DNA from 2 places in the Caenimonas aquaedulcis genome. Region 2 is predicted to be linked to the other one. Evidence: predicted binding sites of a transcription regulator. Region 2 holds the regulator's gene; the other holds the start of a gene.
What was found. Region 2 encodes NrdR, which represses ribonucleotide reductase genes. Its sites were predicted from a motif close to CACNANATNTNGTG; they were not measured.
Positions count from the first base shown of each region.

Region 1: the regulator NrdR is predicted to act here: its motif matches at 1,776-1,789, upstream of I5803_RS15585 (ribonucleoside-diphosphate reductase subunit alpha).

Region 1 covers NZ_JADWYS010000001.1:3,252,008-3,256,401, forward strand. The annotation lists gene I5803_RS15585 (ribonucleoside-diphosphate reductase subunit alpha) at 1-1,705, opposite strand, end outside; gene ampD (1,6-anhydro-N-acetylmuramyl-L-alanine amidase AmpD) at 2,076-2,663, opposite strand; gene I5803_RS15595 (sigma-54-dependent transcriptional regulator) at 2,650-4,119, opposite strand; gene I5803_RS15600 (sensor histidine kinase) at 4,119-4,394, opposite strand, start outside.
Region 2 covers NZ_JADWYS010000001.1:1,193,604-1,197,997, forward strand. The annotation lists gene I5803_RS05700 (lytic transglycosylase domain-containing protein) at 1-551, shown strand, start outside; ZMP/ZTP riboswitch at 577-715, shown strand; gene glyA (serine hydroxymethyltransferase) at 752-1,996, shown strand; gene nrdR (transcriptional regulator NrdR) at 2,001-2,450, shown strand; gene I5803_RS05715 (GspH/FimT family pseudopilin) at 2,454-3,056, opposite strand; gene I5803_RS05720 (GspH/FimT family pseudopilin) at 3,134-3,688, opposite strand; gene I5803_RS05725 (pilus assembly protein) at 3,693-4,394, opposite strand, start outside.

The DNA of each region.
Region 1 (4,394 bases), 2.1 Mb from region 2:
TGCAGGCGTCCTTGAACGTGATCCAGGGATGGCCGGTCTCGAACAGCATCGAGAGCATCTTGCGCCACATGTCGGTGGCCTGCACCGTCTTGCTGGGCTTGATCTCGCCGCGCTTCGCCTTCTCCTCGTAGGCGACATAGGCCTTCTCGAACTCGGCGCCGAACTTGTCGTGCAGGTCCGGGACGTTCGACGGGGAGAACAGGGTCCACTCGCCCTTTTCCATCACGCGGCGCATGAAGAGGTCGGGGATCCAGTTGGCCGTGTTCATGTCGTGCGTGCGGCGGCGGTCGTCGCCGGTGTTCTTGCGCAGCTCCAGGAACTCCTCGATGTCCAGGTGCCAGGATTCCAGGTAGGTGCAGACCGCGCCCTTGCGCTTGCCGCCCTGGTTCACCGCGACGGCCGTGTCGTTCACGACCTTCAGGAAGGGCACGACGCCCTGGGACTCGCCGTTGGTGCCCTTGATATGGGAGCCGAGCGCGCGCACGCGCGTCCAGTCGTTGCCCAGGCCGCCCGCGAACTTGGAGAGCAGCGCGTTTTCCTTGATGGACTCGTAGATGCCGTCCAGGTCGTCCGGCACCGTCGTGAGGTAGCAGGACGACAGCTGCGAGCGCAGCGTGCCGGCGTTGAAGAGGGTCGGCGTGGACGACATGAAGTCGAAGCTCGACAGCACTTCGTAGAACTCGATGGCGCGCGCCTCGCGGTCGATCTCGTTGAGCGACAGGCCCATGGCCACGCGCATGAAGAAGGCCTGGGGCAGCTCGATGCGCGTCTTGCGCACGTGCAGGAAGTAGCGGTCGTACAGGGTCTGCAGGCCGAGGTAGTCGAACTGCAGGTCGCGCTCGGCCTTCAGGGCGCCGGCGAGCTTCTTCAGGTCGAACTGCAGCAGCTTCTCGTCGAGCAGCTCGTTGTCCACGCCCTTCTTGATGAAACCGGGGAAGTAGTCGGCGTAGCTTTGCGCCATCTCGGACGGCGGCAGGTCGCGGCCCAGCACTTCCTTGAAGATGGTGTGCAGCAGCAGGCGCGCGGTGGCGTAGGTGTAGTCCGGGTCTTTTTCGATCAGGGTGCGCGCGGCGAGGATGGACGCCTTGTAGACCTCGTCCATCGGGACGCCGTCGTACAGGTTGCGCATGGTCTCGGCCATGATCGGGTCGGGCTTGATGTCCGCGCCGAGGTTCTGGCAGGCCGAGATGATCAGGCCCTTGAGGTTGTCGAGGTCCAGCGGGATGCGCTGGCCGCCGTCGAGCACGTGCAGCGCCGGCGCCTTGGGCGCTTCCTCGACCTGCTGGCGCGCGCGCTCCTGCGTGCGGCGCTCGCGGTAGAGCACGTAGGCGCGGGCGATCTCGTGGTGGCCGCCGCGCATCAGGCCGAGCTCGACCTGGTCCTGCACGTCCTCGATGTGGAAGGTGCCGCCGCCCGGGCGCGAGCGCACCATGGCGCGGATCACGGCCTGCGTGAGTTCGTCGACGGTCTCGCGGACGCTGGCGGATGCGGCGCCCTGCGTGCCGTGCACGGCGAGGAAGGCCTTCATCATCGCGATGGCGATCTTGTTGGGCTCGAAGGGGACCACCGCGCCGTTGCGGCGGATGATCTGGTAGTGGGCGAGCGCATTCGCCGGCGCGTTGGCGATCGGCTGCTGCGTTGCGTGGGGGGTGTGGGGGGCGTTGCCGGAGGTGGCTGCGTTCGGGGTGCTCAGAACAGATTGCATACTGGCTACTTCCTCGTCTGTTGGTATTTTTGGAGAGGGGCGAAGTGTACAGCCCCTCGTGGCCCTCAAGCACTATATATGGGGTGTCGAAGGAGTCAAGGTCACTACAGGTAGTGCTTCTACCAAGTATGTCGATATTCTGTGGATAGGGTGTTGAGCGTTGCGTATGGCCGGGTTGCAAGTGGCGTTTTTCAACGCTGTGCCGTCCACACGCCAGCATTGGCGCGGCATCGCGCGGCAAACATCCGCGCACCCCGCATAAGCGCTCGATTCGGCGCGTGTCGTAAAAAAATGTTGCCCCTCCGCGTGCGTGGGCCGCGCGCAACGCACGCGCCCTCGCCACGCGCGCCGCGCGCAACGCGTCCGTGAACTAGGTCCGCGGAAACCAGGCGGCGGGCCAGCCGAGGTTCGCGCGCACGCGCATCCAGTCGAAGCCGGCGCCCGGGTCCTGCTTGCGGCCCGGCGCGATGTGCTCGTGGCCTGCGATATGGGCAATGGGATAGTGCTGCGCGAGCGCGGCGCACAGGTCGGTGAGCGCCTCGTACTGCGCCGGCTCGAAGCTGCCGCCTTCCAGCCCTTCGAGCTCGATGCCGATGGAGTCGTCGTTGCAGTTGTCGCGTCCGCGATACGACGAGGCGCCGGCGTGCCACGCGCGGTCGTCGCAACTCACGAACTGCCAGAGCTCGCCGCCGCGGCGGATGTAGAAGTGCGAGGAGACTTCCATGCCCTCGATCGTCTTGAAGTACGGATGCTCGTTCCAGTCCAGCGTGTTGGTGAACAGGCGCTGCACGCCGTCGCCGCCCCACTGCCCGGGCGGCAGGCTGATGGAGTGCACCACCACGAGGTCGATGACGGCGCCGGCCGGCCGCGGCCCGAAGTTGGGGGAGGCCATCCAGCGCGCGAAGCGGTAGCGCCCGGCGTCCCACAGGCCGGGCTGCGCGGAATCAGGCGGCGTCATTCGGGTCGTCGCTGCCCGGCGCGGCGATCGCGAGGCGCGCAATGCGGTAGCGGATCTGCCGCAGCGACAGTCCCAGGCGCTGCGCCGCCGCGGTGCGGTTGAAGCCGCTGTCGTGCAGCGCCTTCACCAGGATGTCGCGCTCCTGCTGGTCGAGCCAGGCCTGCAGGTCCGACGGGATGCCGTCGGCCACGCGGACGGGCGCGTCCACGGGCGCGGTGGGCGCAGCGGCCTGCGAGGGCGCCGGTTCGTCGGGCCGGCGCGTGGGCGCGAAGTCGACCTGCAGTTCCTCGCCGTCGGACAGGGCGACCGCGCGATGCAGCAGGTTCTCCAGTTCGCGCACGTTGCCGCCCAGCGGATGCGCCAGCAGCTGGTCCAGCACCATCGGCGAGAGCACCGGCAGCGGCATGCCCGATTCCTGCGCGATGCGCCCCAGCAGCGCGTCGCACAGCGCGGGGAGGTCCTCGCGGCGCTCGCGCAGCGGCGGCACCAGGATCTCGATCACGTTCAGGCGGTAGTACAGGTCCTGGCGGAAGCGGCCCGCGTGCACGTCGGCGGCGAGGTCCTTGTGGGTGGCGCTCACGATGCGCACGTCCACGGTGTCTTCCTGCGTGGAGCCGAGCGCGCGCACCTGGCGCTCCTGGATCGCGCGCAGGAGCTTGGATTGCATCGCGAGCGGCAGGTCCCCGATCTCGTCGAGGAAGAGGGTGCCGCCCCGCGCCGCCTGGAAGTAGCCCTCGCGGTCGGCGGCGGCGCCGGTGTAGGAGCCCTTCTTCGCGCCGAAGAATTCGGCCTCCAGCAAGGCCTCCGGGATGGCGCTGCAGTTGACGGCGACGAAGGGCGCGTCGGCGCGGTGGCTGCAGGCATGGATCGCGCGCGCCACGAGCTCCTTGCCGGTGCCCGATTCGCCGCGCACCAGCACGGGCGCCATGCTGCGCGCGACCTTGCCGATGCGCTCCTTGACGGTGCGCATCGCCTGCGATTCGCCGACGAGGCGCTGCAGCGCGGCCTGCGCGCCCGAGGGGCGTTCGCCGTTGCCCGGCGCACGCACCGCGGACGCGGGACGTGCGCGGGCGGCCGCGGCGCTGTCCTGGATGGCCGATGCCACCACGGTGCGGAACTGCTTGAGGTCCACCGGCTTGGTGAGGTAGTCGAACGCCCCCGCCTTCAGGGCCTCCACCGCGTTCTCGGCGGAGCCGTAGGCCGTCATGACGATGCAGCGCTCGGTGCGCTGCTGGGCCAGCATGCGGTGCAGCAGCTCGAGGCCCAGGCCGTCGGGCAGGCGCATGTCGGTGATCACCGCGTCGAACTTGCGCGATTCGAGCTGCGTCCAGGCTTCGGCGAGCGTGCCGGCGGCATCCACGCGATAGCCTTCGCGCAGCAGCGTGAGTTCGTACAGGGTCCGCAGGTCCGGTTCGTCGTCGACAACCAGGACCTGCGCGGGGGCGGAAGGAGGCATCAGGCGGCTATTGTGTCAGTTGAGGCGGCGCCCGCAAGGGGCAGGCCGCCGGCGCGGAACACCACGCTGAAGTCGTTGCCCTCCCGGCCCGGCCCCGCGGGGCCCGCCACCACGCGCCGGTAGGCGATGACGGCGCCGTGCCGCTCGCACAATTCCCTGCATATATAGAGGCCCAGCCCGCTGGAGCGGCTCTCCGACGAGAAGAAGGGCTCGAACAGGTGGCTCTCCACGCTGGGCTCCAGCGGCGCGCCGTCGCTCCAGACGTGCAGGGTGGG
Region 2 (4,394 bases):
CCAAGGACCTGCCCAAGCAGCAGGCCGCCGTGGCCTACTGGCTCAGCAAGAAGTACCGTGTGGCGCCGGAACCCCTCAGCGCACTGGTTGCTGAAGCTTATGACATCGGCAAACGCGAAAAACTGGACCCCACGCTGATCCTCGCGGTGATGGCCATCGAGTCGGGCTTCAATCCGTTCGCGCAGAGCAACGTCGGCGCCCAAGGCCTCATGCAGGTCATGACGGGCGTGCACAAGGACAAATACGAGAACTTCGGCGGCAACCTGGCCGCATTCGACCCGGTGACCAACCTGCGCGTGGGCGTGAAGGTGCTGCAGGAATGTATCCAGCGCGCCGGCGGCCTGCAGGCCGGGCTCAAGTTCTACGTCGGCGCGGGCAACCTCGGCGACGACGGTGGTTATGCGGACAAGGTGATGGCCGAGCATGCGCGCCTCAAACTCGTGTCCTCCGGCCGGGCCGTTCCCCTGCCACCGCCTGCCGTGATCCGCACGGTCGCGCCGATCGAGCCCCCGGCTCCGGCGCTCGAGGAGAAGATCGCCACGGTGTCCTGAGGGCCGTCGCCGCGTCCGCTACACTTGGCGGGTGCGCGACTGGCGATAGGCGCGGCCTCCCCCGGAGGGCCGCGCTGACGTGGACTCCGCGGAATCACCCGCCCAACCACTGGGAAGCGCACCGCCGGTCGCCCGGCGTTCAGCCGTTCGCCTGGGCAGCCCTTGTTTCGCTACAAGGACCACCGTCTAAAAGGACTGCCGTGTACCAACGAAATATCCTCGTCGAGCAAACCGACCCCGAGTTGTGGGCCGCCATCCTGGCCGAAAACAAGCGCCAGGAAGAGCACATCGAGCTGATCGCCAGCGAAAACTACGCCTCCCCGGCCGTGATGGCCGCGCAAGGCACCCAACTCACCAACAAGTACGCCGAGGGCTACCCCGGCAAGCGCTATTACGGCGGCTGCGAGAACGTCGACGTCGCCGAACAACTCGCGATCGACCGCGTGAAGCGGATCTTCGGCGCGGCCGCAGCCAATGTGCAGCCGCATTCCGGCGCCCAGGCCAACGAGGCCGTCTTCCTCGCCTTCCTCAAGCCCGGCGACACGATCATGGGCATGAGCCTCGCCGAGGGCGGCCACCTTACGCACGGCATGGCGCTCAACATGAGCGGCAAGTGGTTCAACGTGGTTTCGTACGGCCTGGACGCCAAGGAGGCCATCGACTACGACGCCATGGAGCGCAAGGCCCACGAGAGCCGGCCCAAGCTGATCATCGCGGGCGCCTCGGCCTATTCGCTGCGCATCGACTTCGAGCGATTCGCCAAGGTGGCGAAGGACGTCGGCGCGATCTTCATGGTGGACATGGCCCACTACGCGGGGCTGATCGCCGCCGGCGAGTACCCGAATCCCGTGCCTTATGCGGACGTGGTGACTTCCACCACGCACAAGAGCTTGCGCGGGCCCCGCGGCGGGTTCATCCTCATGAAGCCCGAGCACGAGAAAGCGATCAACAGCGCGATCTTTCCCGGACTGCAAGGCGGCCCGTTGATGCATGTCATCGCGGCCAAGGCCGTGGCGTTCAAGGAAGCCCTCGAGCCCGAGTTCAAGACCTACCAGCAGCAGGTCGTGAAGAACGCGCGGGTCGTGGCGCAGACGCTGGTAGAGCGCGGACTGCGCATCGTGAGCGGCGGCACCGAAAGCCATGTGATGCTGGTGGACTTGCGCGCCAAGGGCATCACCGGCAAGGAAGCGGAAGCGGTCCTGGGCGATGCGCACATGACGATCAACAAGAACGCGATCCCCAACGACCCGGAAAAGCCGATGGTGACGAGCGGCGTGCGCATCGGCACGCCGGCGATGACGACGCGCGGCTTCAAGGAAGAAGAAGCGCGGATGACGGCCCACCTCGTCGCCGACGTCCTGGACAACCCGCGCGATGCGAACAACATCGCTGCAGTACGGGAAAAGGTGAACGCGCTCACCCGGCGTCTGCCGGTCTATCGCTGATCCCATGAAGTGCCCCTTCTGCAGCAACGCGGACACCCAGGTGGTGGAAACCCGCGTGGCGGAGGACGGGGACTTTATCCGCCGCCGCCGCCAGTGCGCCAGCTGCGAAAAGCGGTTCACCACCTACGAGCGGCCCGACGTAGCCTTCCCTGCCGTGGTGAAGAAGGACGGCCGGCGGATCGACTACGAACGCGCCAAGCTGCTGGCCTCCATGAACCTTGCGCTGCGCAAGCGGCCGGTGAGCACCGACCAGATCGACGGCGCCGTCGAGCGGATCGAGGAGAAGCTCCTCAGCCTCGGCGTTCGCGAAATCCCGTCCAACCGCATCGGCGAACTCGTGATGCGCGAACTGAAGAAGCTCGACAAGATCGCCTATGTCCGCTTCGCCAGCGTCTATCGCAGCTTCGAGGACATCGACGAATTCAAGACGCTGGTGGATGAAGTGAGAAAGTAGGCGTCAGGGGCAGGACGCAAGGGATGCCTTGTGGACACGCGGCCTGCCCGCCGCGTTGATCACGATCTGTCTTCCTTCCGACGCTACGTCCGATTCCGCGCACACCGTCAGTGTGCCCGCCTGGAACCCGCCCCCCACCAGTTTCGTGCCACCCGTCGCCGCGAACGACACGTAACGGGCCACCGTCGCATTGCCCGTGAGCTTGATTCCCCGTGCCAGGGCGCTCGCCCGCTCGATCAAATCTTCGCCCGCATCGCGGACGGCGTTGTCATCGGCGTCGTGGAACACGATCCAGCCTTGCTCCCAACCGCCATCCTCCGCGCACCTTTCCCCGTCCCGGGATTTGCACAGCACGACACGGGAATTGCGCTTGATCGCCTCGGCGCGCGCAAGATGAAGATGCGAAAGGAACGCGTTCGAAGCCGAGGTCAGGCGAACGGATTTGAATACGGACGCCATGGGAGGCAAAGAGACCTTCACCAGGATCGAAGCGATGGCCACGACGATGGCGAGTTCGATGAGCGTGAAGCCGCCCATGCTGGATCGGGGCATGAACCGTGCCGCGCGGAAGCTCGAAATACGGGGAGAGGTATTGAGTTTGTTCATGGCTAAATGATTAGCCAGAACGAACTATTTCACTTCTGAAATTTCACCCAAACGTTTGTGAAAAATTTCCGGCGACCTCAGGGGCACACGCCGTTGCGGCTTGTGTCGACGGACGCCCTCCCGGTGGCGCTGACCTTGACTGTGCGTTCCTGGTTGCCGACAGGTGATGCTCGGCACAACGTGAGCGTCAGTGCGGCAGACAACCCACCCGTCGACTGGAACGCCACGTTATAGGAGCCCCCCGTGAAGTTGTAATCCGCGGACAACGCAGGCTGGACCGAAATGATGGTTTCCCCGGTGGTCACCAGTGCGTCGTTGTTCGCGTCGTTGAAGACGATCCATCCCTGCTGCCACGTGCCTGAGGTCGCGCAGCTCGTTCCATTGGAAGAGCGGCACACACGCACAACCGAGTTTCGCTTGATCGCCTCGCTTCTGGCCAGCATCGCGCTGGACACGAAGGTGTTCGCATAGCTCGTCAGCTTGTTGCTCAGCAAGGCCGAGTTGAACGAGGGGCCGGCGAATGCCGCGAGGATCGCGATGATGGCCATCGCGACCATCAGCTCGATCAGCGTGAAGCCGCGCACCCGCGCCGGGCGCACGGGCGTGTGATCGAGCGATGGGTACTGCGGCATCGTCTTACTTCTGGATATACCAGTAGAGACGGTTCTTCGGCTGGATCACCGAGCTGAGCGAACCGGGCTTGGAACCCTGCAAGGCGGAATCCTTGCTGCACCCGATGCAGAACGGCACGGTGGTTCCGTCATCCAGCGTCACTTGTCCCGCGACCGGCGAAGGCGGGAGGCCGTCGCCCGCGACGTCTTCGTAGCGATTGTTGGTCCCGTTGGCCGATGCGGCATCCAGGTAGTTGACTTTGTACAGCAAGGTGGTGCCTAAGTTAGACGCACAGGTATTGGCGCCGGCGACCGCTGGCTGGTGCGTGCTGAAGTTCACTGTACCGAACAATGTCACGGCAGTCGTGACCACCTGCTCCGTGCTGTGGAGTGCCAGATACCAGCCCTTCTTCGTCGCCAGCTGAGCAGCCGTCGGCGTCGTGTTGTCGGTGATTCCATATAGGGAAGCCTTGCAGAAAGCGGTGCCGGAGATGCAATTGGCGGTGTCCGTGCTCCAGGCAGCGTCGCTGGGCTTGTCCTTGATCATGAAGAAGTAGTTCGTGACGGAGGCAGCGGACGCGTAATAGTTCAGCGGCTTTTCCCGATCCCCCGAGCCCAGCATGACGTAGTAGAAATTGCTGTCAGTCGTCACCACACTGGGCGCGAACATGAACTTGCGCGGGGCGGTACAGGAGGCCACGGTGTCGCAGCCAAGGCTGGCGATCTT